DNA from 3 places in the Enterobacter sp. K510 genome. Region 1 is predicted to be linked to each of the others. Evidence: predicted binding sites of a transcription regulator. Region 1 holds the regulator's gene; each other region holds the start of a gene.
The links. Region 1 encodes Fur, which represses iron uptake genes when iron is present. Its sites were predicted from a motif close to ATAATAATGAGAACNACTATCAA; they were not measured.

Region 1 (9,836 bases):
AGCTGCAAAAAGAGATGTTCCGAAAAGATCACTTCCCGCCGGTGAAGATGAATCCGCAGGCGGCAAACTACGCCTATATCCGTGGCGAAGTGGAGCTGGTGACGCTGCGCGATGCCGAGGGGCGGATCGCCGCGGAAGGGGCGCTCCCCTACCCGCCGGGGGTGCTGTGCGTGGTGCCTGGCGAGATCTGGGGCGGCGCGGTGCTGCGTTACTTCGCCGCGCTGGAAGAAGGCATCAATCTGCTGCCTGGCTTTGCGCCGGAACTCCAGGGTGTCTACATCAAAGAGATCGACGGACGTAAACAGGTGTGGTGCTACGTCATTAAGCCGCAAACCGCTGAACCGGCGCTGTTGAAAGGGGAAACATTATGAGCAAATCCAACAAGATGGGCGTTGTGCCGCTCACCATTCTGACGATGGTCAATATGATGGGCTCCGGCATTATTATGCTGCCCACCAAGCTTGCGGAAGTGGGCACCATCTCGATTATCTCCTGGCTGGTGACGGCAGTCGGCTCCACGGCGCTGGCGTGGGCGTTCGCCAAATGCGGGATGTTCAGCCGCAAGTCCGGGGGAATGGGCGGTTACGCGGAGTACGCTTTCGGCAAGTCCGGCAACTTTATGGCGAACTACACCTATGGCGTATCGCTGCTGATTGCTAACGTCGCCATCGCTATTTCCGCCGTCGGCTACGGCAGCGAACTGCTCGGCGCCACGCTCAGCCCGGTGCAGATCGGTATCGCCACCATTTGCGTACTGTGGATCTGCACGGTGGCGAACTTTGGCGGCGCGCGCATTACCGGGCAGCTCAGCAGTATCACCATCTGGGGAGTGATCATTCCGGTGATCGGTCTGTCGGTGATCGGCTGGTTCTGGTTCAGCCCGGAGATGTACGCTCAGTCCTGGAACCCGCATCAGGTGCCGTTCTTTGATGCCGTGGGGTCGTCCATTGCCATGACGCTGTGGGCTTTTCTGGGGCTGGAATCCGCCTGCGCTAATACCGAGGTGGTGGAAAACCCGGAGCGCAACGTGCCCATCGCGGTGATGGGCGGCACCCTGGGGGCGGCGGTAATTTATGTCGTCTCCACCAACGTCATCGCGGGAATTGTGCCGAATATGGATCTGGCAAACTCCACTGCCCCGTTCGGGCTGGCTTTTTCGCAGATGTTCACGCCCGGCGTCGGGAAAGTGATCATGGGGCTGATGGTGATGTCCTGCTGCGGTTCGCTGCTTGGCTGGCAGTTCACTATCGCGCAGGTGTTCAAATCTTCCGCTGATGAAGGCTATTTCCCGAAAATCTTCTCGAAGGTGAGTAAAGCGGATGCGCCGGTAAAAGGAATGCTGACCATTGTCATTATTCAGAGTGGACTGTCGCTGATGACCATCAGCCCGTCGCTGAACAAACAGTTCAACGTGCTGGTGAATCTGGCGGTGGTGACCAACATCATTCCGTATATTCTGTCGATGGCGGCACTGGTGATCATTCAGAAGGTGGCGAAGGTGGATCCGCGTAAAGCGAAGGCCGCTAACGTGGTGGCGCTGATGGGCGCGCTCTACAGCTTCTATGCGCTCTACTCCTCCGGGCCGGAAGCGATGCTGTATGGCGCGATCGTGACCTTTATGGGCTGGACGCTGTACGGGCTGGTGTCGCCGCGCTTTGAGCTCAAAGATAAGCACGGCTGAAAAAAAGCCTCCCGGTAAAGGGAGGCTTTGGTGTTGTTCGCCCGGCGGCGCAGGCTTGCCGGGCCTACGGGATGTCGTCGTAATTATGTAGGCCGGGTAAGGCGAAGCCGCCACCCGGCAACAAGATCACGCGTTTTTCAGCCATGTAGGCCGGGTAAGCGCAGCGCCACCCGGCAACAGGATCACGCGTTTTTCAGAACTTCGCTGACAATCTCTACCGCTTCTTTCTCGATCAGCTTACGGTGCTCTTCACCGAGGAAGCTTTCGCAGTAAATCTTGTACGCATCTTCCGTACCGGACGGACGCGCCGCAAACCAGCCGTTTTCGGTCATCACTTTCAGCCCGCCGATGGACGCGCCGTTACCCGGCGCCGCGGTCAGACGCGCAGTGATCGGATCGCCTGCCAGGGTGTCGGCGCTGACCATTTCCGGCGACAGCTTCGACAATGCCGCTTTTTGCGCTGAAGAGGCAGACGCCTGTAAACGGTTGTAGCTCGGCGCACCAAAGCGCGCGGCCAGCTCGTCATAATGCTGCTGCGGGTTTTTACCCGTTACCGCGGTGATTTCCGCCGCCAGCAGGCACATGATGATGCCGTCTTTATCCGTCGACCACGGCGTGCCGTCGAAGCGCAGGAAGGACGCGCCCGCGCTCTCTTCGCCGCCGAAGCCGAAGCTGCCGTCGTACAGACCATCCACGAACCACTTAAAGCCCACCGGCACTTCCACCAGCTTACGGCCCAGCGCGTCCACCACGCGGTCGATCATCGCCGAAGAGACCAGGGTTTTACCGACGGCAACATCCTGGCCCCACTGCGGGCGATGCTGGAACAGGTAGTTGATGGCGACAGCAAGATAATGGTTCGGGTTCATCAGGCCAGCAGGCGTGACGATACCGTGACGGTCATAGTCCGGGTCATTGGCAAACGCCAGATCGAACTTATCGCGCAGGGCCAGCAAGCCCGCCATCGCGCACTCAGAGGAGCAGTCCATACGGATCGCGCCGTCTTTATCAAGGTGCATAAAGCGGAAGGTCTGATCGACCTGATCGTTCACGATGGTCAGGTTCAGATTGTAGTGGCTGGCGATGCGTTTCCAGTATTCGATACCGGAGCCGCCCAGCGGATCGACGCCCAGCGTCAGGCCCGCTTTCTGGATCGCCGCCATATCCACGATCTCCGCCAGCCCTTCGATAAACGGCTGCACCAGATCCTGTTCTTTAATATGACCGGACGCCATCGCCGCATCCAGCGACAGGCGCTTCACGTCTTTCAGGCCATCGGCCAGCAGCTGGTTGGCGCGATCTTCCACCACTTTGGTGACGTTGGTATCGGCCGGGCCACCGTTAGGCGGATTGTATTTGATGCCGCCATCTTCCGGCGGGTTGTGCGACGGGGTGATGACGATGCCGTCGGCCTGAGCGCCACCCTTTTTGTTATGCTCCAGGATCGCATTGGATACGGCAGGCGTCGGCGTATAGCCGTTATTTTCCTGCACCACCACGTCCACGCCGTTGGCTGCCAGCACTTCCAGCACGGAGTTAAACGCAGGCTCTGACAGCGCGTGGGTATCTTTACCCACATAGCAGGGACCGGTAATGCCGTTTTTCGCGCGGTTTTCCGCAATCGCCTGGGCGATAGCCAGAATGTGCGGCTCGTTAAAGCTGTGACGGGCAGCGCTGCCACGGTGGCCTGATGTGCCGAATTTGACCGCATGTTCTGCATGACCCACTTCCGGTTTCAGCACATAGTACTGAGAGGTAAGTTGGGCGACGTTAATCAGATCGCTCTGCTGTGCAGGTTGTCCTGCACGGGGGTGGTTAGCCATTGCCTGGTCCTTCTTATGCAAGGATTAAATTGTGCCGCAAACCTTTTCGATCAATTCCGCCGGGAACTGCATCGACTGCATGATGTGTTCGATCATGCCGCATTTACGGCCCGTATTAGTGTTAGTGATCACCCAGTAAGGTGTGCCTGGCACTTCTTTGGGTTTGGTCTGGTTTCCGCTTTGCAGCAGCGTCTTCGCATCTGCTGCAAAGTAGACGCGCGTACGGCCATGTAATGACTCGGTGGCGTCGGCGAAACCTTTTGCATCCAGTGAATACAGTGTAGACAGCACCAGCATAAAACGATTAACCGCGCGCTTCTGATCGGCATATTCGTCAGAGAGCAGCAGTTCACGCATGGCGCGGACTTTATCTTTTACCGGGTTGGAGACGACATCAGGGGCAGGGCTGACAGCGGCAGCCGGCGCGGCTTTGGTCACAGGGGCCGCAGACTGCGCGGCGGCTGAAAACTTCAGCATGCGCCTTAAAATGTCGGATGCACTCTCGCCAATGTGTTTCGTGTGGCTGGCAATGTAGGTATAGAGTTCATCATCAACTTCGATCGTTTTCATCTTAATCCAGTGAGGTCACTTTTCTGAATACAAGTCATTGAGATTATAGGGGCAAATCTCAACAGCGGATAGCGGCCAGGCTTTTCTGACGCAAAAGTCAGATAAAGATGATCCCTTGCAGCCGGGCGGCAGAATGGTCAACATGATACCCTAACCTGAGAGAGCGAAAAAAAGAACTTTGCCATGAAATTGAATGCCCGCGCGCAAACTGCACAACAATCGCACAACAATTCTCCCATCGTCCTTGTTCACGGCCTGTTTGGCAGCCTGGATAACCTCGGGATCTTAGCCCGCGATCTGATTAGCGACCACGACGTGGTACAGGTGGATATGCGCAACCACGGTCTTTCCCCGCGTTCGCCGGAGATGACCTACCCGGCGATGGCGCAGGATCTGCTGGATACCCTTGACGAATCAGGGATCGAAAAAGCCACCTTTATTGGTCACTCCATGGGCGGTAAAGCGGTGATGGCGCTGACCGCGCTGGCCCCCGAACGCATCGACAGGCTGGTGGCGATTGATATTGCCCCGGTGGATTACCAGGTGCGCCGCCACGACGAGATTTTTACCGCTATCAATGCGGTGACACAGGCGCAGGTGAGTACCCGCCAGCAGGCCGCCGCCGTGATGCGCGAACATCTGGATGAAGAAGGCGTGATCCAGTTTCTGCTTAAATCCTGGGCCGACGGCGGGTGGCGCTTTAACGTGCCGGTACTCTGGGACCAGTATGAGAACATCATCGGCTGGACAACCGTCCCTGCCTTCGATAAACCAGCCCTGTTTATTCGCGGCGGCAATTCCTCTTACGTGACCGATGCGTACCGTAATGCGCTGCTGGCGCAATTCCCGCAGGCGCGGGCGCATGTGGTCGCCGGTGCCGGGCACTGGGTGCATGCGGAAAAACCCGATGCCGTACTGCGGGCGATCCGTCGCTATCTTGCTGATAATGCCAGTTGATTAAAAACCCGGCGACCGAGCGCCGCGACGCGCCCGGTCGTTGGCGTGCCCCTCTCCCTGATGTATGATGGCGCGCTAATTGCGCAGGGCCTCCACCAGGCAGCTTGTTTTTCCCCCGACGTCACTCAAAATCATGGCTAAAGAACAAACGGACCGCACGACACTCGATCTGTTCGCGAATGATCGTCGCCCAGGACGACCGAAAACGAATCCGCATTCGCGTGACGAACAGTTGCGCATTAATAAGCGGAATCAGCTGAAACGCGATAAGGTTCGTGGACTCAAACGCGTCGAGCTAAAACTGAACGCGGACGCCGTCGAAGCCTTAAATGAACTGGCCGAGGATCGTGACATCAGCCGTAGCGAGCTGATTGAGGAGCTTTTAATGGCCCAGCTCGCGCTGCTGCGCGGCCAGGGGATAGTCTGAAAATCCCGCTAAATATCACTTTCATGTAGCACAGAGTGCAGTCTGAGGCGTTTGCAGTTTCCGCGTCCTTCTCTGTTCTGCTATGATTGCCCTTATCCGTGGGCATTGCGCCACCACCATATCATTAAGTTTCAAGAGGTTATTTTACTCATGGCAATCACAGGCATTTTTTTCGGCAGCGACACGGGTAATACCGAAAATATCGCGAAAATGATCCAAAAGCAGCTTGGTAAAGATGTTGCGGACGTGCATGACATCGCCAAAAGCAGCAAAGAAGATCTCGAAGGTTACGATATTCTGCTGCTGGGCATCCCGACCTGGTACTATGGTGAAGCGCAGTGCGACTGGGACGATTTCTTCCCGACGCTGGAAGAGGTCGATTTTAACGGCAAATTAGTCGCCCTGTTCGGCTGTGGCGACCAGGAAGACTACGCGGAATATTTCTGCGATGCGCTGGGCACCATCCGCGACATCATTGAGCCGCGCGGCGCGACTATCGTCGGTCACTGGCCGACCGCGGGCTACCATTTCGAAGCCTCCAAAGGTCTGGCGGACGACGACCACTTCGTCGGTCTGGCCATTGATGAAGACCGCCAGCCGGAACTGACCGCTGAGCGCGTGGAAAAATGGGTGAAGCAGATTTCTGAAGAACTTCATTTAGATGAGATCATCAACGCCTGATTTTTGTGCGGCGTAACCTGTTGGCTGCGCCGCATTAATAGATATAACCAATCAAAATAATTGCTACAATTTTTTAACTTTCGCACGCATACCTGTACAATATCCCCTGATTGAACGTGATTGCTTACGGGTTTGTTAGTGACACCACGTTTTATACGCATACTTTGCTTGAGGACTTGCAGTTTTCATTTAGGCATGGCAGTTCTATAATGAGACGCATTAACTCAACGTCATTCTCATTAACTTCCATTTTGGAAGTGAATCGTTTAGCTACAGGACAGATTCCGCATGACTGACAATAACACCGCACTAAAGAAGGCTGGCCTGAAAGTCACGCTTCCTCGGTTAAAGATCCTTGAGGTACTCCAGGGACCTGACAACCACCATGTCAGTGCGGAAGATTTATACAAACGACTGATCGACATGGGCGAAGAGATTGGCCTGGCGACGGTCTACCGCGTGCTTAACCAGTTCGATGACGCCGGTATTGTGACCCGTCATAATTTCGAAGGCGGTAAATCTGTTTTTGAACTGACGCAGCAGCATCACCACGATCACCTGATCTGCCTCGACTGCGGCAAAGTGATTGAATTCAGCGATGATTCTATTGAATTACGTCAGCGTGAAATCGCCGCTCAGCACGGGATCCGCCTGACCAACCACAGCCTTTACCTCTACGGCCACTGCGCTGAAGGCGATTGCCGCGAAAACGACACCGCACACGATATTCGCAAATAACGTTGCTGCACATTGCCCGACGGCGCAAGCTTGCCGGGCCTGCGTTATATTGTAGGCCGGGTAAGCGTCAGCGCCACCCGGCAACCCCGCCAGAATTAAATCTCAATCACCGCACGGCCACGGATCTGCCCGTTCAGCAGTTTTTCCGCCACGTCAATGGCATCGCTCAGCGGATAAGTGGCACTCAGTTTTTCCAGCGCCGCAGGCGTTAAATACTGACAGGCTTTCTCCCAGATCGCCGGACGTTTTTCGCTGCTCACCATCACGCTGTCGATACCGCGCAGCGTAACGCCGCGCAGAATGAAAGGCGCCACTGTCGCCGGGAGATCCATACCCTGCGCCATGCCGCACGCCGCGACTATGCCGTCATAACGGACACTGGCGCAGACGTTGCTCAGCGTATGGCTGCCGACGGTATCGATCGCCGCCGCCCAGCGCTCTTTCTGTAACGGTTTACCCGGCGCGCTCAGCTCATCACGGTTGATAATGTCGCTGGCCCCCAGCTGTTCGCGCATCCATCCGGCTTCCTGCGGACGGCCGGTCGACGCCACCACCTGATAGCCCATGGCAGAAAGAATGATCACCGCGCAGCTGCCCACGCCGCCGCCCGCGCCGGTCACCAGCACCGGGCCGTCTTCAGGCTTCACGCCGTGATCCAGCACCGCCTGCACGCACAGCATGGCGGTAAAGCCCGCCGTACCGATAGCCATCACCTGTTTTGCATCCGCGCCGGACGGCATTTTCGTCAGCCATTCGCTTTTGACCCGCGCCTTGCCTGCCAGTCCGCCCCAGTGACGTTCGCCCACGCCCCAGCCGGTCAGCAGCACGCGGTCGCCCACGGCAAACGCCGCGCTGTCGCTGGCGGTTACGGTCCCGGCGAAATCAATACCCGGCACCATAGGGAACTGGCGCACAATCGGGCCGCGACCGGTAATAGCCAGCGCATCTTTATAGTTAATGGAGGAGTATTCCACCGCGACGGTGACGTCACCTTCCGGCAACGCCTGCTCGTCCAGCTCCACCAGGGATGCCGAATACTGTCCTTCCGCTTTATCAATCTGAATGGCTTTAAACATGATGACCTCATTACATTAATCAAACTTGCCAGTCGCGACGGCCTTTGCGGGCCGATCGTCTACAATTACCAGCGACGTTAATACCCCCAGGCGCTGACGGCAAGCTTTATCAATCCGTTAGCTTAGAAATTAATTAATTATTAATTTATGAGTTAAGACTATTCTTAGATTGATGGGGTGATAATCATCCGATACATTTACCCTCCCTGCGGCTAAGTGGAAGCTTACGTTGTGAAAAATAAATTAATACTCACCAATTTATTAACAAATCACTATGCAGATCATTGTTAATAACTGGAAAGTTGAGCCGTCGTTAAACGGTCTGGTACACCGGGAAACGGGGGAGATCCGCCGCCTTGGTGAATTCCATTTTATTATGCTCGAAACGCTGGTTAATCATGCCGGGGAGGTGGTGTCGCGTGATTTTCTGATGAGCGAAGTATGGAAAAACCGCGTCGTCGGAAATAACAGCCTGCTGACCGCTGTCTATGCTCTGCGGGTAGCGCTGGGGGACGACGGCCGGGTACAGGAGATCATCAAAACCATCCCGAAAAAAGGCTATCTGCTGAATAAAGACTTTGTCGTCCTGCTGCCGGATGAGCCGCTCTCTGCGTCCCAGCCCCTGACTCAGCCCGATCCTGAACCGGTTGCCGACGTGACGGATGCCCCGCCCGCCAGCGCGCCTGCGCCGCGCAATAAACACCGCCTGATTGTCCTGGCGGCGCTGTTGCTGCTGCTTGGCTGCGGGCTTATCTGGCTGATTTACCCCGGGGGTCAGAATTCTGCGCCGCTTGCCACTTCCCGTCTGTCGATTAAAGAAGAGCTGTCGCCGCAAAATGACAAAATTAAATTATTTCGACTGCACCGCACGGGGGTGAATACATCAGGCGCGGTATTGTCGTCGCATATTGCGGAGTCGCTGGAAGGCATCAATATGCTGCTTACGGCGCATAAGGCAACGCTGACGATTTATTATTACGGGGCGGTACAAAAAATGTCGGTGATCCTGCTGGTGCAAAATCAGTGCGGTAAAGAATATCAGTTGTTAATGGAAATTCGCAGCTGGCAACAGGATGTTAAAAAACTGGGTCAATTAATTCACAAGGAAACGGAGCGCACGCTTAATGAAATGCCTGCCTGTTCGTAATGTTATCGCGGGTCTGCTGCTCGCCGGTATCGCCGGTAGCCTTCAGGCCGCGCCCGTTATTGCCCGCACCCAGGTCGGGATTTACGATCTGGCAACGGCTGAACACGCGGTTTATAACCTGACCACCGCCCCCGCGGAGCGGGGAGCGCGCCTGGTCCTGACCCGGCCAGGGGATGAGGCTTTTGCCCTGCAGATGCAGCTGATCGCCTGTACCGCCCCCGGCGGCGAGCAGAGCGGCGAATCGTTTTTACGTCTGCAGAATGCTCATGTCACCGGCACGGACGCCACGCTGTTCCCGGTGCTGGGCTTTATCAATGATAACGATCTGCAAAGTGTGAGCGTGCCGCTGGGCGACGCTCGCCAGCTGCTGTTTAATCAGGACAGCGCCACCATGTTGATCACCGAAAAAGGCCTGCTGCAACCTGACGGGCAGCCCTGCCCGAAACGTTAATCCAGCAGGCTGCGCACCGTCAGCTTCGACAGATTCGCCTGGCCATTAATCGCCTGCGCCAGCACCTCATAATTATGGCTGGCCGCATCCAGGGTTCCCGCCAGCCGCGCGGAGGCCTCCACCGCACTCTGCGACTGCGCAAAACGCGACATATCGTCAATACGCTGGCGGACTTTCTCCTGCTGGAGCGCCAGCTGCTGACGCTGTGCGCTTACCTGACTGAGCGTCTCCTGCACCACGCGCTGCGCCTGCTGTCCGCTGGCGAGCGCGGCGGCAAGGGTTTCC
Region 2 (9,836 bases), on a different contig from region 1:
TAATCGTTGCGGAACCAGGTCACGCCCGCCAGCCAGCCGTCGCGTTTAAATTCGAGGCCGATCTCTTTGTTGATGCTGTTCTCGGCCTTCATGTCGTCGTTACCCTGCATATAGCAGCCGGTGCCGACCGGACTGGCGTAGCAGCCCTGACCACGGCTATACAGAATATAGTTCGGGTTGGTCTGATACAGGCTCGGCGCTTTATAGGCGCGGGCGATACCCATTTTCAGGGTGAAGTCTTCGCCCAGGCCCTGAGAGAGGTTCAGCGACGGGCTCCAGTTATTGCCGACCACCGTGTGATGATCAAAACGCAGCGCAGGCGTCAGCATGGTGCTGTCGGTCAGCTCCATATTGTCTTCGGCGAACAGCGAGAAAATCTCTGCGCTGGAGTAGGGGCTGCGGCCGGTGCTGTCGTAGCCGGGGATCGCGCCGCCGGACAGCGCCTGGGTGTTGGACGCCAGATCCTTCATGCGCTGCTGGTTCCATTCGGTGCCAATTGTCAGGTTCTGGTTGAACAGATACTCAAAGGGGATGTTCACTTCACTGTGCAGCGTCACGTCAGCCAGATCGATATCGCTGAACTTCTCGCTGTTGAACAGGCCTTCCGTGCCGCCCGCCAGCCCTTCGCCCAGACGGGAGTTGCGCGTGTGCTCGTACTGGGCCCAGTTGCTGGTGGTGATGCCGTTTTCCCAGCCGCCGTTCCAGGTGATGGCATAGTTCTGGCGGTACAAACGGTTAGTCTCTTTGCCGTAGTATTTTTTCACCAGACCATTGGTTTTATTGTCGTTGTTGGTGTTCTGCGTGTCCCCCGCGTAGAGGTTATTCTGGCGGCTGTAGCCCGCCTCAAACTCCAGCGAGTTCATCGGCGCAAAGTCCCAGCGCAGCACGCCGTTGATATTTTTGTTTTCCACCCCTTCGCGTCCGGCGGCGAGAGTGTCGCTGTAAATGCCGGTGCGTTCAGACTGATGGCCTTTGTTGATGTCCCAGGCATCGGCCTGCGTTTTATCCAGATTTCCCACCAGGCGGAAGCTAAAATCGCCCCCCAGCGGTCCGGTGAGGCTGAAGTCGGTGCGTTTGGTCGCGCCTTCGTCTTTATGTTCCGGCGCGTTCAGGTAGGTGTTCCAGGAACCGTGCCAGTCGCTGCTTACCGGTTTGGTGATGATGTTCACCACGCCGCCCGCCGCGCCGTTACCGTAACGCGCCGCCGCCGGACCCCGGATCACTTCGATGCGTTCGATCATCTCCGGCGGCACCCAGCCGGTATCGCCGCGGGTATCACGCTCGCCGCGCCACCCCAGACGCACCGAGTTACGGCTGGTCACCGGTTTGCCGTCGATCAGGATCAGGGTATTTTCCGGGCCCATGCCGCGAATATCGATCTGGCGGTTATTACCGCGCTGGCCACTGGTGGCATTACCGGTAAGGTTGACGCCCGGCATGGTGCGGATGATTTCGGATACGTCGCGCGCGGGCGGGTTTTTGCGGATCTCATCGGCGGTGATGGTGGACACGCCCGGCGCCTGTAAGTTCTGCTGCGCGGCGGTCACCACAATGGTGTCGTCGCCGCTGGTTTCTGCCGCATACACCGGCAGTGCTACCCCTGAGATACCCAAATGAACCAGTACGGCCAGGGTATTAAATTTATTATTCATGTTATTACCTGAGTTTGTCGCCAGCCTCTGCATCCTGCAAACGCGCACGGCTAACCGAATAGAGTGAAAGACGCGCATCCCGCCGCGCGCCAATACGCTATTGCAAATGAAAATAGTTATCAATAATATTATCGACAATTGTTGTCTTGTAACAATATTTCGCAGGTAACCTGGAGTTGCAGAACGGTGACAACGCAAGTAACGGGCAGTGACGCCTGGTGGAGTACAAAGCACGGGCCGGAATGGCGTCGCGAAAGCGAAGAGGCGTATCAGGTCACCTTCTGGTGGCGCGATCCGGCAGGCATTGAAGCCACCTCGCCGGTGCGCCACGTCTGGATCTATATCACCGGCGTTACCGACCATCATCAGCAGTCCGCGCCGCAATCCCTGCGCCGCCTCGCCGGAACCGATGTCTGGTGCTGGCAAACGACGCTGCCCGCCCGCTGGCGGGGGAGCTACTGTTTTATCCCCAGTGAAAACGACAGCGATTTTTCCGCCGCGGTGTTTGCAGGCCAGACGCCGGATCGCGCCGCGCTGCGCGAAGGCTGGCGCACGTTGCTGCCAAAGGCGATCGCCGATCCGCTGAATAAGGATTCCTGGCGCGGCGGGCGCGGCCATGGAGTTTCCGCGCTGGAAATGCCGCAGGCCCCGCTACAGCCGGGCTGGGATCGCACCGACACGCCATTTACGCCGCCGGAATGTATTCACTGGCACAGCGCGATGCTGAAAAACCGCCGCCGGGTGTGGATCTACACCACAGGCGCGGTCACCAGCGACACGCCGCTGGCTATTCTGCTCGACGGGCAGTTCTGGGCGGAAAGTATGCCCGTCTGGCCCGCGCTGGCAGCGCTCACTGACGACGGCCAGCTTCCGCCCGCCGTCTATGTGCTGATCGACGTGATTGATAATGCTCACCGCAGCCGCGAACTGCCCTGTAATGCCGATTTCTGGCACGCCGTGCAGCAGGAACTACTGCCGCTGATCCACGCCCGCACGCCCTTCAGCGCCGATCCGGCACGCACGCTGGTGGCCGGGCAAAGTTTCGGCGGCCTGGCGGCGCTTTACGCCGGGCTGCACTGGCCGCAGCGCTTTGGCTGCGTGTTGAGCCAGTCGGGATCTTACTGGTGGCCGCACCGCGGCGCGCAGCAGGACGGCGAACTTATTGAACAGCTGCGTCGTGGCGATGTGAACGCCCGCGGACTGCGCATTGTGCTGGAAGCCGGTAAGCGCGAGCCGCTGATCTGGCGCGCCAATCAGACCTTATTAAGCCTGTTGCAGGACACCCCGCAAACCTTGCTGTGGCGTGAAGTGGACGGCGGACACGATGCCCTTTGCTGGCGCGGCGGCCTGACGTCCGGGCTGATCGCCCTCTGGCAATCCCTGTCCCCCGCCACGCCATAAGCCGTTACCCCACAGGAGCCTGGTATGGAATTCAGTAATCCCTTCGATAACGCACAGGGACACTTTTATATTCTGCAAAATGCGCAGCAGCAGTACAGCCTGTGGCCGCAGCAGTGCGCGCTGCCGGAGGGCTGGCGCGTGATCTGCGAGCCGCAGCCGCAGGACGCCTGCAACGCCTGGCTGACCACCCACTGGCAGACCCTAACCCCTGCGCATCACGCGCGCTGAGGAACCCGCATGTCCGCTCGACTCCCCTTAGTTGCCGCTCAGCCCGGGATCTGGATGGCTGAAAAACTCTCCACGCTGCCCAACGCCTGGAGCGTGGCGCATTATGTAGACATTACCAGCGCCGCGCTGGATGCCCCGCTGCTTTGCGAGGCGATTGCCACCGGCATGACGCAGGCCGATACCCTGCGTATGCGCTTTGTGGAAGATAACGGCGAGGTGTTCCAGTATGTTGATGAGGCGCTGACCCTTGCCGTACCGTCCATTATTGATGTGCGTGATGCCGCCTGTCCCCACAGCGCCGCGCTGGCGCAGATGCAGGCAGACCTGGATCAGAACCTGCGCGTCGACAGCGGAAAACCGCTGGTGCATCACGCGCTGTTCCGCATCGGTGAGGATCGCTGGTACTGGTATCAGCGTTATCACCATTTGCTGGTGGATGGCTTCAGTTTTCCGGCGATAACCCGGCAGATCGCCGCCATTTACCGCGCCTGGCGCAGCGGAGCACCGACGCCGCCGTCCCCTTTTACCCCCTTCGCGGAAGTGGTGGACGAGTACCAGCGCTACCGCGACAGCGAGGCGTATGCCCGTGACGGCGCATTCTGGGGCGAGGTGAAGCGCACGCTGCCGCCGCCGGTATCCCTGTCCGGCACGCCGCTGCCGGGTCGCGCCGCAACCACCGATATTCTGCGCCTCAAACAGACGCTGGATGCTGCGGCCTTCTCACGGCTTGCCGCCAGCGCGCCAGGCTGCCAGCGGGCCGATCTCGCGCTGGCGTTAGTGGCGCTGTGGCTGGGGCGTCTGTGCGGACGCCTGGACTACGCCGCCGGATTTATCTTTATGCGCCGCATGGGATCGGCGGCGCTGACCGCCACCGGCCCGGTGCTGAACGTGCTGCCGCTGGCGGTGAATATTGATGCGCAGGCCACGCTGCCGGAGCTTGCGCAAAAACTCACCGCCAGCCTGAAAAAAATGCGCCGCCATCAGCGGTACGACGCCGAGCAGATCGTACGCGACGCCGGACGCGCGGCGGGGGATGAACCGCTGTTCGGTCCGGTGTTGAACGTCAAAATGTTTGATTATCAGCTGGAACTGGACGGCGTGGCGGGCAGCACTCATACACTGGCGACCGGGCCGGTGAACGATCTGGAAATCGCCCTGATCCCGGACGAGGAGGGCGGTCTGAGTATTGAGGTGCTGGCGAACCGTCAACGCTACGACGAAAGCACGCTTAACGCGCATGCCGCGCGGCTGGACGCGCTGTTGCGCCAGTTTGCCGGCACGCCGGATCTGCGCTGCGGCGATGCGCAGCTCATATCGGCCGACGAGCTTGAGCAGATTGCGCGCATTAACGATACCGGCAGAACGCTGCCGGAAACCACCCTCAGCCAGCTGGTGACGGCGCAGGCGCTGAAAACGCCGCACGCCCCCGCGCTGGCGGATGCCCGCTGGCAGTTCAGTTATCGCGAAATGCGCCAGCAGGTGATCGCGCTGGCGCAGCTCTTGCGCGAGCAGGGCGTACAGCCCGGCGACAGCGTGGCGGTGGCGCTGCCGCGCTCGGTATTCCTGACGCTGGCGCTGCATGCCATCGTTGAAGCGGGGGCCGCCTGGCTGCCGCTGGATACCGGCTATCCTGACGATCGTCTGCGCATGATGCTGGAAGATGCCCGTCCGCGGCTGCTGATCACCGCCCCGGATCAGCAGGGGCGCTTTGCGGATCTGCCGCATCTCAACACCCTGTGTTATACCGCGCCGCTGCCGGTGAGCGACGCGCCGGGGCTTGATCTCTCGCGTCCGGAACACACGGCGTACATTATTTTCACCTCCGGCTCCACCGGTCGCCCGAAAGGGGTGATGGTCGGGCAGACGGCAATCGTCAACCGCCTGTTGTGGATGCAGGCGGCTTATCCGCTGAGCGCCGACGACGTGGTGGCGCAAAAAACGCCGTGCAGTTTTGACGTCTCGGTATGGGAATTTTTCTGGCCGTTTATCGCCGGGGCGAAACTGGTGATGGCGGAGCCGGACGCCCACCGTGATCCGCAGGCGCTGCAACACTTCTTCGCGCAGTGGGGCGTGACCACTACCCATTTTGTGCCGTCGATGCTGGCGGCCTTTGTCGCCGCGCTGACGCCGGAAACTGCCCGCGCAAGCTGCCGCACGCTGAAACAGGTGTTCTGTAGCGGCGAAGCCTTACCGGCAGATCTGTGTCGGGAATGGGAGCACCTGACCGGCGCGCCGCTACATAACCTGTACGGTCCGACGGAAGCGGCGGTGGATGTCAGCTGGTATCCGGCCCACGGCGAGGCGCTGGCGGCCGTCAGCGGCAACAGCGTGCCCATCGGCTTCCCGGTGTGGAATACCGGCCTGCGCATCCTTGATGCCATGATGCAGCCGGTGCCGCCGGGCGTGGCGGGGGATCTCTATCTCACCGGCATTCAGCTGGCGCAGGGCTATCTGGGCCGCGCCGATCTCACCGCCAGCCGCTTTATTGCCGATCCCTTTGCGCCGGGCGAGCGCATGTACCGCACAGGGGATGTGGCGCGCTGGCTGGATAACGGCGCGGTGGAATACCTCGGACGCAGCGACGATCAGCTGAAAATTCGCGGCCAGCGTATTGAGCTTGGCGAAATCGATCGCGTGATGCAGAGCCTGCCGGACGTGGCGCAGGCAGTGGCCCACGCCTGCGTGCTCAATCAGGCCGCGACCGGTGGCGGCGACGCGCGTCAGCTGGTGGGCTACCTGGTTTCCGAATCGGGCCTGCCGCTGGATCGCGAGGCGCTGCGTGAGCAGCTCAGCGCGCGCCTGCCGCCGCATATGGTGCCGGTGGTGCTGGTGCAGGTGGCGGATCTGCCGCTGAGCGCCAACGGCAAACTGGATCGCAAAGCATTGCCGGTGCCGGAACTGATCGCGAAAGCAGGCGGACGCGCGCCGCAGACGGCCAGTGAGATCCGCGTGGCGCAGGCGTTCAGCGAGCTGCTGGGCTGCGAGGTGAATGATGCAGAGGCAGATTTCTTCGCGCTCGGCGGGCATTCGCTGCTGGCGATGCGGCTGGCGGCACTGCTCAGCCGCGAGAGTGGGCGTCAGGTTACGCCGGGGCAAATCATGGTCGCCTCAACGGTCGCTGCGCTGGCAACGCTGCTCGACGCCGATAACGACGAGCAGGCGCAACGTCTGGGTTATGAGACGATTTTGCCGCTGCGTGAAAGCGACGGGCCAACGCTGTTCTGCTTCCATCCGGCGTCGGGCTTTGCCTGGCAGTTCAGCGTGCTGTCGCGCTATCTGCCTCCGCGCTGGTCGATCACCGGTATTCAGTCGCCGCGCCCGGATGGTCCGATGGCGACCGCCGCCACCCTGGATGAGGTGTGTGAGCATCATCTGGCCACGCTGCTGGAGCGTCAGCCGCACGGTCCGTACTATCTGTTCGGCTATTCCCTCGGCGGTACGCTGGCGCAGGGCATCGCCGCCCGCTTACGTCATCGTGGCGAGGCGGTGGCGTTTCTGGGACTGCTGGACACCTGGCCGCCGGAGACGCAAAACTGGGCGGAAAAAGAGGCCAACGGGCTGGATCCGGAAGTGCTGGCGGAAATTGACCGCGAGCGGGAGGCGTTTCTGGCCGCGCAGCAGGGGAGCGGGTCGGCGGCGCTGTTCAACGCCATCGAAGGCAACTACGGTGACGCGGTGCGCCTGCTCACCAGCGCACGCAGCCTGCCGTTTGACGGCAAAGCGACGCTGTTTGTGGCCGAACATACGCGGCCATCAGGGATGGATCCCGCCCGCGCCTGGTCGCCCTGGGTACGGGAGCTTGAGTGTTATCCGCAGCGCTGCGCCCACGTCGATATTATCTCTCCCCGCGCCTTTGAATCTATCGGGCCGATAATGCAGAAATTGTTGCAGTGATGTAATAAGTTTATCGCCCGTGATGAGCAATCATTGCGGGCAATTATTCTGCTTATATATCAGCCAGCCTGAAGCATCTGCATCATACTTCAGTCAAAAAACTACAAAAATTTGTAGCTAGACAGCACATTTCACCTCTCAGGGATTCAGATTATTCTCACTTTGTAATACCATTGAGCAGAACACAGGATGAGCTTATTCGGCCTATATACTTTAAAGAAGTTAATAAAATGTCCTCAACGAATATTAAGCAAGACAGGGATGTGGAGTTCAGTAATTATCCGCTTGAAACCCATCGTAATAATGAAATCGATCTGCTGGCGCTGCTCGACGTTTTATGGTGCGCTAAAAAACAAATTATTGGTATTGCGCTGGCCTTTGCGCTACTGGGTGTGCTGGCAACCTTTATGATGCCGCAACGATGGACCAGTCAGGCGGTCATCACCCCGGCGGAAGAGCTGCAATGGAACGAACTGCAACAGACGTTAATGCAGCTGCGCGTGCTGGATATCGATGTTGGCGTTGATCAGAAAGACATTTTCAATCGTTTTATTAAGGCCTTCAATTCCCGTGCCCTGATGCAGGAGTATTTCATGTCATCGCCGGACGTGATGGGGCAGCTGAAAGACGCTGACCTTGATCCACTGGAATTACAGCGGGCAATTGTGCGTCTGTCGGATAATATGAAAGCCGCTGACAATGCGAAATTGAAAAACGACATTGATCTTCCCTACGTCGCCTGGAATTTAAGCTTTACCGCGCCAACGGCGAAAGATGCGCAGGCGGTGTTACAGGGATACATTAATTATGTAGCGGCGCTGGTGACAAAAGAAGCGCTCGACAGCATCCGTAATACGGTGGCGCTGAAAACGCATTTTGAAAAAGAAAAATTAATGCTTGATCGCGTCAGATTAACCAACCAGCGTGATATTAAGATCCAGCGTCTTAACTATTCGCTGGAAGTGGCGAACGCGGCGGGGATTAAACGTCCGGTTTACAGCAATGGTCAGGTGGTGAATGACGATCCGGATTTCTCCATTGCGCTGGGTGCGGATGGGATCCAGGAGAAATTAAAAATCGAGAAATCGCTGCGCGATATTTCCGATCTGAACGCTGAACTGCGTAACCGCGAGTTTCATCTGGCCGAACTGGAAAAAGTCAGCGTGAAAAACGTCGATTTCGAACCCTTCAAATACCAGCTGGCGCCGTCCTATCCGGTGAAAAAAGATGGTCCGGGCAAGGCGCTGATCGTGGTGCTGGCGGCAATCATCGGCGGCATGGTGGCCTGTGGCTTTGTGTTACTGCGTAACGCGATGGTCACCCGCACGCTGACGCCGGAACTGACGCTGGAACCTTCTCACTAAGTTTTTGCCCGGTGGCGCTGCGCTTACCGGGCCTACGGAATGAGGCTACTGTAGGCCCGTGCAAGCGCAGCGCCGCCGGGCGCAGCAAACCTACCGTAGCCCGCGGCCCAGCGGCACCACCAGCGGCGTATGGGCCACCGGATCCTCAATAATCACGCAGCGCATCCCGTAAATTTTCTCGATCAGCTCGGCCGTCACAATCTCTTTCGGCGCGCCCTGCGCCACAATTTTCCCGTCCCGCAGCGCAATCAGATGCGTGGCATAGCGACAGGCCTGATTGAGATCGTGCAGCACGGCGGCCAGCGTATAGCCCTGCTCGCGGTTCAGCTCGCTTAACAGCTCCAGCACGTCAATCTGATAGCTGATGTCCAGCCAGGTGGTCGGCTCATCCAGCAGCATGATCGCCGTTTCCTGCGCCAGCACCATAGCGATCCACGCCCGCTGACGCTGCCCGCCGGAAAGCGTGTCCACGCTCTGCCCGGCCAGCGCCGTAACGCCGGTGGCCTCCATCGCTCGTTGCACCGCCGCGTCATCCTCTGCCCGCCAGCGGGTAAACAGCGGCTGATGCGGATAGCGCCCGCGCGCCACCAGCTCCTGAACCGTAATATCCCCCGGCGTGGTGGCGTTCTGCGCCAGTAGTCCAATGCGGCGGGCCACCTCTTTACTGTTGAAACGCTGGATCTGCTCGCCGTCGAGATAAACATGCCCCTGCGTCGGGGTCATCAGGCGACTTAACGTGCGCAGCAGCGTCGATTTTCCGCAGCCGTTGGGGCCGATAATGGCGGTGAAATGCCCGTCGGGCAGGATGACGTTCAGGTTTTCGGCAACGATTTTTTTGCCATAGCCGAGGGTTAAGGCCTCGCCGCGCAATCGGGTATCAGAGAAAGTCATCTTTTGCGGGACTCCTTAATTAACAGGGCGATGAGATAAATCCCGCCCAGGCTCACGGTCACCACGCCGACCGGAAGTTGATAGGGTACAAACAGCCGCTGGGCGCAGAGATCGGCGGCCAGCAACAGCAATGCGCCGCACAGTGCCGCCTGGGTCAGCCCCCAGCGCGCGGTGCCGCTGATACGCCGCGCGATGTGCGGGGCGACCAGCGCAATAAAAGAGATCGGGCCGGTCAGGGCGGTGGAGGCGGCGGTCAGCACCACCGCCACCAGCATCATCAGCAGGCGGGAACGCTCAACGCTGACCCCCAGCGCGCAGGCGCTGTCATCGCCCATCTCCAGTAGCCGCATGCGGCGCACCAGCAGCGCGGCACAGACAAACATCACCAGCAGTACCGGCGCGGCGG
Region 3 (9,836 bases), on a different contig from region 1:
GTGAGCTATGCGCAGGTGCAAAAACAGGGCGTGGCAGTGACCGGCGATGAACTGATCTGCCGTACCGATACGCCGCTGGAAATCTTACTGGAAGCCCGCTACGCCCTGCCCGACCGTGTCCGATTCACGCGTCTGGAGCCTGCACAGTTTGAGGACTATCTGGAGCCGCTGTTCCGCAACGGCACCGGGGACTCGCGGCAGATTGCCGAAGATCTCGATCAGGATGTCGATCTGGCGACGCTGAGCGAAGAGCTGCCGGATAATGCGGACTTGCTTAGCGATGAAAATGACGCGCCGGTGATCCGCCTGATCAACGCCATTCTTCACGAGGCGGTAAAAGAAGGCGCATCGGATATTCATATCGAAACCTTCGAGAAATCGCTGGTGGTGCGCTTTCGCGTTGACGGCATCCTGAAGCCGGTGTTGCAGCCGGGCAAAAAACTCGCGCCGCTGCTGATTTCACGTATTAAAGTGATGGCGCGTCTGGATATTGCGGAAAAACGCCTGCCGCAGGACGGCCGCATCTCCCTGCGCCTCGGGCGTAAAAATATCGATGTGCGTGTCTCGACGCTGCCCTCGCAGTACGGCGAGCGCGCCGTGCTGCGCCTGCTGGATAAAAACAATTTACGGCTGTCGCTGGACACGATGGGGCTGACCGCCGGCGATGCGCAGCGTCTGCATTTTCTGGTGCGGCAGCCGCACGGCATCATCCTGGTGACCGGCCCGACCGGTTCGGGTAAAAGCACCACGCTGTACGCGGTGCTTTCTGAGCTGAACTCCCCCCAGCGCAATATCCTGACCGTGGAAGATCCTATTGAATACGAGCTGGAAGGCATCGGCCAGACGCAGGTGAACAGCCGCGTGGACATGTCTTTTGCCCGCGGCTTACGCGCCATTCTGCGTCAGGATCCGGACGTGGTGATGGTGGGTGAGATCCGCGATACGGAAACTGCGCAGATTGCGGTGCAGGCCTCCCTGACCGGCCACCTGGTCTTATCGACGCTGCACACTAACAGCGCCTGCGGGGCGATCACGCGCCTGCGCGATATGGGCGTGGAGCCGTTTCTACTGTCGTCCTCCCTCTCCGGCGTGATTGCCCAGCGTCTGGTGCGCCGGTTGTGCCCTTCCTGTCGCACGCAAACCGCCCTGCCCGGGGAGCTAAAAGCCCTGTTGCGTACCCTCGCCCCGGATGCCACCCATTGCTGGCAGGCGGTGGGCTGTAGCGACTGTCGGGGTTCAGGTTACCAGGGGCGACTGGCGATCCACGAGATCATGGTAGTGGATAAGCATATGCGCAGCATTATTCATCGTGATGCCGACGAACATGCGCTGGAGCAGTGCCTGCGCCAGCAAAGCCGCAGCCTGCGGGAAAACGGTCTGCTGCGCGCCCTTGCCGGTGAAACGACCATTGAAGAAGTCATGCGCGTCACCTCAGCGCAGGAAGAACTGCAATGAAATTTCAGTGGCAGGCAATGGATGCCAGCGGCGTGACCCGCCATGGAACTTTAAGCGCGGCCAGCAGTAAAGAGGCCCGTGACACGCTGCGCGCTCAGGGGCTTTACCCGTTGACGCTGCGGGAAAAAAAGTCGGTGTCATGGTTTACCCCCCCGACAAAAACCGCGCGGCTGCGGCTGAGCGGCAACGAACTGGCGCTTTTTACCCGCCAGCTGGCCACCCTCGCCAGCGCCTCCCTGCCGCTGGAGGAAGCGCTGGCCGTTATTGGCCGTCAGAACCAGAACAGCAAGCTCAACCATATCCTGACCGATCTGCGCGAGCATATTCTCGCCGGGCACACGCTTTCCGATGCGCTGGCCGCCTGGCCGCGTATTTTCGACACCATTTACCGCACGCTGGTCAAAGCCGGCGAAAAAAGCGGCCAGCTCGGCACGGTGCTGGAAAAACTCGCGGACTATAACGAGCTGCGGCAAAAAATGCGCAGTAAGCTCATCCAGGCGCTGGTGTATCCCACCATGCTGACCAGCGTCGCGGTGATCGTGGTGACCATTTTGCTGACCACGGTGGTACCTAAAGTCGTGGAGCAGTTTCTGCATATGAAACAGCAGTTACCGCTGTCCACGCGCGCACTCCTTACGATCAGCGATGCGCTTCGCGATTTTGGTCCTTTTTTGCTGGCGGCGCTGGTGGTCGCGCTGCTGCTGTTCCGCCACTGGCTTACCAGACCCGGCAAACGTCATCAGTTCGACCGCTGGCTGCTGGCTTTCCGGCTCAGCCGGGGGCTACTGCGCGCCGTGCACTGCGCCCGTTATCTGCATACCTTAAGCATTTTACATACCAGCGGCGTGCCGCTGCTGGAAGGTATGAGTCTGGCGGCAGAGGGCATTAACAATCGTGAGATCCAGGCCCGACTGCGCGACGCCGCCGACCGTGTGCGTCAGGGATCGGGTTTTCACCTGGCGCTGGATAAATGCGATCTCTTTCCGCCGATGATGCTCTATATGATCGCCTCCGGCGAGAAGAGTGGCCAGCTCAGCGAGCTGATGGCCCGCGCCGCCGAACAGCAGGAAACCTTATTGCAAAACCGCATCGCGCTGGCGCTGGCACTGTTTGAGCCGGGGCTGATTATCACCATGGCGATGATTGTACTGTTCATTATCGTCTCGGTGTTGCAACCAATCTTACAACTCAATTCATTAGTGACTTAAGGAAAAGCAATATGAACACAGAGTCTCAGAAACGGCAGCAGGGGTTTACCCTGCTCGAACTGATGGTGGTAATCGTTATTCTTGGCGTGCTGGCAAGCCTGGTGGTGCCTAACTTAATGGGTAATAAAGAGCGCGCCGACAAGCAGAAAGCCATCAGCGACATTGTGGCGCTGGAAAACGCGCTGGATATGTACAAGCTCGACAACCATCGCTATCCGGTAACGGCTCAGGGGCTGAAAGCGCTGGTTGAAAAGCCCACCAGCTCGCCGATCCCGGAAAATTACAACACCTCCGGCTATATCAAACGCCTGCCGCAGGATCCCTGGGGGAATGATTATCTACTGGTCAGCCCTGGCGAACACGGGGATTACGACATTATCTCTGCGGGCGTTGACGGTGAAGCCGGTACCCAGGATGACATCACGAACTGGGAAATGGATAACGCGAAGCCCTGACCATGAAGGCGGTAAAAGGATTTACCCTGCTGGAAATATTACTGGTGCTGACGCTGCTGGCGTTAAGCGCCACGCTGGTGATGATGGTGAGCGACGACGATCGCAAAAAAGCCATCACCGCCGGTGAGCAGTTGGCGGCGCTGATGGAATACACCGCTGACTGGTCAACCATGGAAGACCGCAGCGCGGGTATTGAGATCCGTGAACGGGGCTGGCGCATTGTGACGCCAGTACGTAACCGCTGGCAGCCCCCTGAAAACTATTTCCGGCTGGCGACCGAAGGCGACTGGCACGACAGCTGGCGGGTCACGCTCTCGCCCGCCTCTCTGGCCAGACAGGCCGCCGGGACGCCGCAAATCCTTATCCGTCCGGACGGCGAAATCACGCCCTTTACGCTGCAAATCCAGGATCGGCAAAGCAGAGCGGTACTTTTCACCCTGACCAGCACCGGCGGCCTGCCGTTGCAATTCAGCAGTGGAGCAACACCATGAGCCGCCAGCAGACCGGCATGACCCTGCTGGAAGTGCTGCTGGCGATGGTGATCTTCGCCTCCGTCTCGCTGACGCTGATCAACAGCCTGAGCGGGCAAATCGCCGCCACCTCCAAGATGGAAGAGCAGGTGTTCGCCAGTTGGGTTGCCGATAATGTGCTGAAAAAGCAGCAGCTATCCGCCACACCGCTGGCCGTCACCGCGCAGGGTAAAAGCCAGATGGGCCAACGAAGCTGGACATGGACGCTAACGGCGTCGGCATCGGACGTGCCGGGTATGCAGCTATTAACGGCGGAAGTTTCTATTGATAACGGGCAGAAAATGCGGCTCCGCCGCTATGTGCCCGCAGAGAAAGGAGCCGCCGATGCCCCGACACGCTAAAGCACAGACCGGCTTCACGCTGCTGGAAGTGCTGCTGGCGATTGCGCTCTTTGCGGTGCTCAGCCTGCTCACCGGCCAGTTACTGAGGGCAACGGTAAACAGCAATGAGGTGACGAAACAGCATCAGCAACGTTTTGCGACCCTGGTTCGCGCGGTCAATCTGCTGGATAAAGATGTCTGGCAGATCGTGCCGCTGATGTCGCCGGAGGGGGAAAAAAGCCGCCTGATGCTCACCACCGCCAGCAACAATGACATGCCGGATATCTGCTGTGCGCCGGATCTGCAGCGCGTCGAGTGGTCGCTTAAAAATCACACCCTTTACCGCGCCATCTGGCGCTATCCGGAGGATGAGCAGCCGTCCATCACGCAGCCCATGTTGACGGACGTGATCGCCTTTACCCTGCGTTATTACCTTAAGGATGCCGTGGTGACCACGCTTCCGCCCGGGGAATACCCGAGGGCGATCGAAGCCGAAATCAATATCAAAGGGTCAGGCACGATCACGCGCCTGCTTCTGCTGCCGGAAAACCGCCGCAACGGAGGCACGCCATGAGATCGCAAAAAGGCGTGGCGCTGCTGGTGGTGTTGATGATCCTCGCGATCATGGCCGCGCTGGCCAGTGAAATGACGCTGCGCTATCAGATCAATATCAAGCGCACCGGTTATACGCGGCAACAGTTGCAGCAGAACTGGCTGCTCGGACTGGCTGAGCATCAGGCGATGCTGACGCTTGCGCAGGATCTGCGCGATAACGCCAAACTGCTGACGCGCGATCAACTGTGGGCGCAGCCACAGCGGCTGGCGCTTGCCAGCGGCGAGACCATCAACTGGCAACTGACTGACCGCCAGGCCTGCTTTAACATCAATGCGCTGGTGAATGCGCCCACTGACATCATGGCGGACGTGCCCGCCAGCGTACAGGTCTTTACCGCCCTGCTCGCCAATCTTGGCGTGACCGGCGCACCAGCCGAAGCGCTTATCGACGCCATTGCTGATTATATCGACAGCGATGAAACGCCGCGCCGTGCCGGTGCGGAAAACGACTATTACCGCACCAGTGGCGATCCCCATACCATCGGCGGACGCCGCCTGTATTCGGTGAGCGAACTCCGGCAGATCAAAGGGATGACGCCTGCGCTGTACCAGCAGCTCATCCCTTTTACGTGTGCGCTGCCGAACGATGAGCTGAAGATCAACATCAGCACTCTGACACGTGACGATGCGCCTCTGCTGGCGGCGATGCTGAATAACGCCGTGCAGGTCAGCGACATTCGCGCCCTGTTTGATAAACAGAAGCGTCAGGGCTGGACGAGCATTGCCGCGCTGAAAGCATCCATCGAAAAATCCTTTCCGGGACGCAAGGAAGAACTGGAGGCGTTCAAAAATATCGCTGCCACCACCAGCCAGTATTTCCGGCTGGAAACCATCGTGGATCAGGGGGAGAGCCGCAGCGGCACGATCAGCGATCTGGAATTTGATACGAAAAAGTCGCAACTCTTTATCACCGCCCGCCGACGCGCGGCGGTCGGGCATTAAAAGGATTTACCTCGTGCAGAAAATTATCTTACGCCCTTTACCAGGAAAACTGGTGTGGTGCATTGCCGGTGAAACACCCGCGCCGACGCTTCACGAACTGGAGGACTATCTTCAGCCGGGCGCGCTGGCACATCTGCCGCCCGCCGATACCGTCTGCCTGTTGCTGTCGCCGGAATATCTCTGTTTTCGCCGCGCCGAACTTCCTGCTGCAAATTACAAAATTACGCCGCAAACCCTGAGCTGGCTGGTGGAAGACAGCGTAACCGGCAACGCCGACGATCTGCTGTGGACGGTACTTTGCCGGGAAGAGAATACGCTGCATCTGGCGGGGATCGCCCGGCGCGCCCTCGCGGAGATGCTGGCGGCGTTCTCCGTGGCGGGCGTGACGCTCACCCATATGGTGCCGGATGGTTTCTGGCTGCCTCATGTGGCGAACGGCTGGAGTCTGAATCGGGAGGCGTCGCGGTGGATGATCCGTTACGACGCCTGGAAAACGGGCGTGCTGGACGAGGCGCTGCTAGGTTATTTGCTCAGCTCCTGCCCGGAGATGCCTGTCGTGAGCGCCAGCCCATTTCCGGTGGAGCACACCGCGGTTGAATATATTCAGGAGCCCGGACACTGGTACGACGCTGACACCCTGCCTGCGGTTAACCTCATTCAGGGCGCGTTTCGCCCGGCCCGGCCTGTGAGACAGGCGCCACGCGCGCTGAAATATGGCGCAGCGGTAATGACAGGCCTGGCAATGGCGCTCTTTTTCGGTCTGAAAGGGCTGACGCTCTGGCAGTTGCATCAGCAAAAACAGGCGCTGGTATCCGAAGGACGGACGCTGTGGAGCCGCTATTTTCCCGGCGAGGATCGCAGTAATAACTTCAAATTTTTCTTCGCCTCCTCCGTTAAAAACCGTCATTCGGACGTGCTGACGTTGCTGACGCAGCTTCAGGAAAAGTTACAGCCCTGGCCGGGGCTGACGCTAAGCCATGTCAGTTACGATCTCGATACTCACCGTTTTGAGGCGATCCTCCACGCGAACGATGCCGGACAGCTCAGCGGATTTATGGCCCAGGCCGCCGGTGAATATACCGTTCTGCAACAACCGGACGGTGTGAAGATCAGCTTAAAGGAGCGCAAATGAATTCTTTCTGGCAATCAAGAAGCGCTGGCGAAAAACGCAGCCTGATGCTGCTCGCGCTGTTCAGCCTGCTGCTGGCGTTCTGGTACGGCGTACTACAGCCGCTGAACAAAGCCATCCTGCAACAACAGCAGGAAAACGCCCGGCTGAAAAGCGAGATCCAGTGGGTGAGCGAGGCCGCACAGCGCAGCGGACTGGTGGGCAGCCAGCCGCTGACCGGTGACGTCCCGACGCTGATACAGCACAGCGCGGCGCAGGCGGGCCTGAACGTGGTGGTGACGCCAGCCACGCCCGGTCGTTTTACCGTCGCGCTTTCCGCTGCCAGCAGCAGCGCGTTTTTCAGCTGGCTGGATGAGATGCAAAACCGGGGTTTGCAGGTATCACGATTAGCCTTCAGCGCTGGCAGCGCGCCGGGCAGCATCACCATTGCAACACTCGAATTCGCTCAGGCAGGCACGCATGATTAACGAAACGTACGTCGCAATGCTGGCGCTGGTAGGGTTACTTACCGGCAGCGTTATGAATGTGGTGGTTTACCGTCTGCCGCTGATGATGGAGAACGACTGCCCGGCAAACTGGCATATCGCCTGGCCGCCCTCGCACTGCCCGCATTGTCAGCACCGCATAAGGTACGTGGATAACATTCCGCTGCTCGGCTGGCTGTTGCTGCATGGCCGCTGCCGGGACTGCCGGCAGCCCATCTCCGCTCGCTATCCTCTGACCGAACTGACCTGCGGCGTCGCTTTCGCGCTGATTGCCGCGCTGTTCCCGGACCATGCCGATGCCTTTGCCGTGATGCTGCTGTTCTGGTTTGTACTGGCGCTGGCGCAAATCGATGCCCGCACGTACTTGCTGCCGGACCGGCTGACGCAGCCGTTGATCTGGCTCGGTATGCTTTATCATGCGCTGTATCAGCAGAACACCTTAACGGATGGGCTGTTCGGCGCGGTGGCAGGCTACCTTTCGCTGTGGCTGGTGTGGTGGATATACCGGCTGATAACCGGTAAAGAAGGGCTGGGACTTGGGGATGCGAAATTGCTGGGGGCGCTGGGAGCCTGGAGTGGCTGGCAGGCGTTACCGACGGTGCTGCTGGGCGCGTCACTGATGGGGATTGTCTGCTGGATGGCGCTGCGCCTGACGCGGGGTACGCAGGTTCCACAAATCGCCTTCGGTCCCTGGCTGGGGCTGGCGGGATGGGTTATTTTCAGCGCACAGTTGTTGGGGTGGGAAATATACTGAAGCAGAGCGGCGAACTGTCGCCGCTCCGTGGATAATGCTTACTCTTCGCGGATCTGGGCCTGCAGGTAATTCTGAATGCCCATTTTCTGGATGAGATCCAGTTCCGTTTCCAGCCAGTCGATATGCCCTTCTTCATCGGCCAGAATTTCAATCATCATGTCACGGCTGACATAGTCATGAACGCTGTCCGCCCAGGCAATGGCTTCGCGCAGATCCTTCGCACCATCAAGTTCAAGGGCAAGGTCAGAGCGCAGTATCTCCTCAACATCTTCACCAATGTTGAGTTTGCCAAGATCCTGGAGATTGGGGATCCCTTCAAGAAACAAAATACGCTCAATATATTTATCGGCGTGTTTCATTTCATCAATGGATTCATGGTACTCGACGTCGTTAAGACGTTTAAGACCCCAGTTTTTAAACATGCGAGCATGTAAAAAATACTGGTTGATTGCGACAAGCTCATTTCCCAATAATTTATTGAGATAATTTATTATCTTAACATCACCTTTCATTTTATCGTTCCTCCGCTTCCACTCTTTACAAGCGTAGTAGATGCAAAGGAAAACGATTAAGAAAAGAACAAATTCAGGCGATTTCTTTAAACTCAGGGAGTTGCATCAACTCATCTTGCATGATTTCACGCGCCGCACGTACGCACTTCCCGCACTGATTGCCAACCGGTATGAACTTCCTCAATTGCTGAAATGACTGAGGACTAAACTGGCGTACCGCCTGACGGATCTTTTTATCGCTCACGCCATTACACAGACAAATGTACATATGCACTCCCGTTCAAAATCTATCCAGATTGTAAATGAGAATGGTTATGATTTCAATGCCAGAAAAGAGGGTGGTATGGAACAGGGCACAACGTAAAAAAGCCGCCTGCAAGCAGGCGGCATAACATTTTATACAAGCTGTTATTTCAGCATATCGGCAGTAACGACAATTTTTGCAATGGTCGCCGGATTCGGGGAGGTACGCTCAACCACCACAGTTTCGCCTACGGAGATATCCCGCTCATCTGATTTCACAACCATAGTGTCGCCCTTATCACTGACGGAACTGTAAAAACAGGAACCATTGTCGCAACTGAAAATGTAATTCCCTTTTTTCTTGTCATCATCGATAACTTTCGCAATATAAGATGAGCCGTCGGCACTCTTCAGCTTATCTTTTGCAAACTCGACAAGAACGTAGGGAATATTATTTTCCTGGATAACTTTCAAGGATTTAACGTCGCCGTCGTTAACAACCGGATTATTTCCTTGCAGCATATCTTCGGTAACGATCAGCTCGCCGATGACGGCTGGGTTAGGCTGAGTACGTTTAACGGTGATTTTGGCCCCGGGGTGCAGGATATAAGCCGCATTACCTGTGCGTAAAGACACCTCTTTACCGTAGTTGTAGCGATATGAGTAGTAAGCTGTTGCCCCTTCCGTGGAGAAGAGATACTGCCCGTCAACTTCCACACGGTAGGCATTACCAGGAGACAACTTAGACGCATCGAGGTTGATAACGACACGCTGTTGATTATCAAACAGGGTGACAAACAACCCTTTCAGATCCGGATCACGCGCAGGCGTCGTGATGATCTCTTTCACAATGTTGCCCAGTTCATGCTCCGGCGTATCGCCGCTCAGATCCCAGACAATAGCGCCGCCGTAGCCTTCCTGATTGATGTAATCAACTTTTTCCCGGATTGACTGCGGATCGTCGTAAGTCAAAAACTCTTTAGTTGCACTATTGTACAAATAAGGCACTCGCGATTCAGGATCCCAATAACGGGTATACTGACCGTTATTCACCAGACCTTTCAGGTAATACCATGGGTTGGTACCAGTGTACTGTCCGTTGTCATCCCACTGGCCATGTATAGTAGCCGTGCCCGGCGCAAACAACCCTGGCAACCCCTTCACAATTTCGGTGGGTTCCACGTTGCC

Region 2: a site for Fur is predicted at 1,759-1,781, ahead of fes (enterochelin esterase). Genes of this name have one in related genera too.
Region 3: a site for Fur is predicted at 8,708-8,730, ahead of bfd (bacterioferritin-associated ferredoxin). Genes of this name have one in related genera too.

The regions. Positions count from the first base shown of each region.
Region 1 covers NZ_JBNRLQ010000011.1:10,448-20,283, reverse strand. Annotated here, with positions in the region: gene speF (ornithine decarboxylase SpeF) at 1-371, shown strand, start outside; gene potE (putrescine-ornithine antiporter) at 368-1,681, shown strand; gene pgm (phosphoglucomutase (alpha-D-glucose-1,6-bisphosphate-dependent)) at 1,864-3,504, opposite strand; gene seqA (replication initiation negative regulator SeqA) at 3,529-4,074, opposite strand; gene ybfF (esterase) at 4,258-5,031, shown strand; gene ybfE (LexA regulated protein) at 5,165-5,458, shown strand; gene fldA (flavodoxin FldA) at 5,609-6,139, shown strand; gene fur (ferric iron uptake transcriptional regulator) at 6,428-6,877, shown strand; gene acuI (acrylyl-CoA reductase (NADPH)) at 6,973-7,953, opposite strand; gene ACQUTD_RS17985 (winged helix-turn-helix domain-containing protein) at 8,228-9,100, shown strand; gene ACQUTD_RS17980 (hypothetical protein) at 9,078-9,551, shown strand; gene ACQUTD_RS17975 (flagellar hook-associated protein) at 9,548-9,836, opposite strand, start outside.
Region 2 covers NZ_JBNRLQ010000008.1:164,336-174,171, forward strand. Annotated here, with positions in the region: gene ACQUTD_RS15430 (FepA family TonB-dependent siderophore receptor) at 1-1,652, opposite strand, end outside; gene fes (enterochelin esterase) at 1,839-3,053, shown strand; gene ACQUTD_RS15440 (MbtH family NRPS accessory protein) at 3,078-3,281, shown strand; gene entF (enterobactin non-ribosomal peptide synthetase EntF) at 3,291-7,175, shown strand; gene wzz(fepE) (LPS O-antigen length regulator Wzz(fepE)) at 7,406-8,539, shown strand; gene fepC (iron-enterobactin ABC transporter ATP-binding protein) at 8,630-9,430, opposite strand; gene fepG (iron-enterobactin ABC transporter permease) at 9,427-9,836, opposite strand, start outside.
Region 3 covers NZ_JBNRLQ010000017.1:1,581-11,416, reverse strand. Annotated here, with positions in the region: gene gspE (type II secretion system ATPase GspE) at 1-1,455, shown strand, start outside; gene gspF (type II secretion system inner membrane protein GspF) at 1,452-2,663, shown strand; gene gspG (type II secretion system major pseudopilin GspG) at 2,675-3,118, shown strand; gene gspH (type II secretion system minor pseudopilin GspH) at 3,121-3,609, shown strand; gene gspI (type II secretion system minor pseudopilin GspI) at 3,606-3,989, shown strand; gene ACQUTD_RS21080 (type II secretion system protein GspJ) at 3,973-4,542, shown strand; gene gspK (type II secretion system minor pseudopilin GspK) at 4,539-5,525, shown strand; gene gspL (type II secretion system protein GspL) at 5,539-6,657, shown strand; gene gspM (type II secretion system protein GspM) at 6,654-7,121, shown strand; gene ACQUTD_RS21060 (prepilin peptidase) at 7,114-7,893, shown strand; gene bfr (bacterioferritin) at 7,932-8,405, opposite strand; gene bfd (bacterioferritin-associated ferredoxin) at 8,479-8,673, opposite strand; gene ACQUTD_RS21045 (glycosyl hydrolase family 18 protein) at 8,814-9,836, opposite strand, start outside.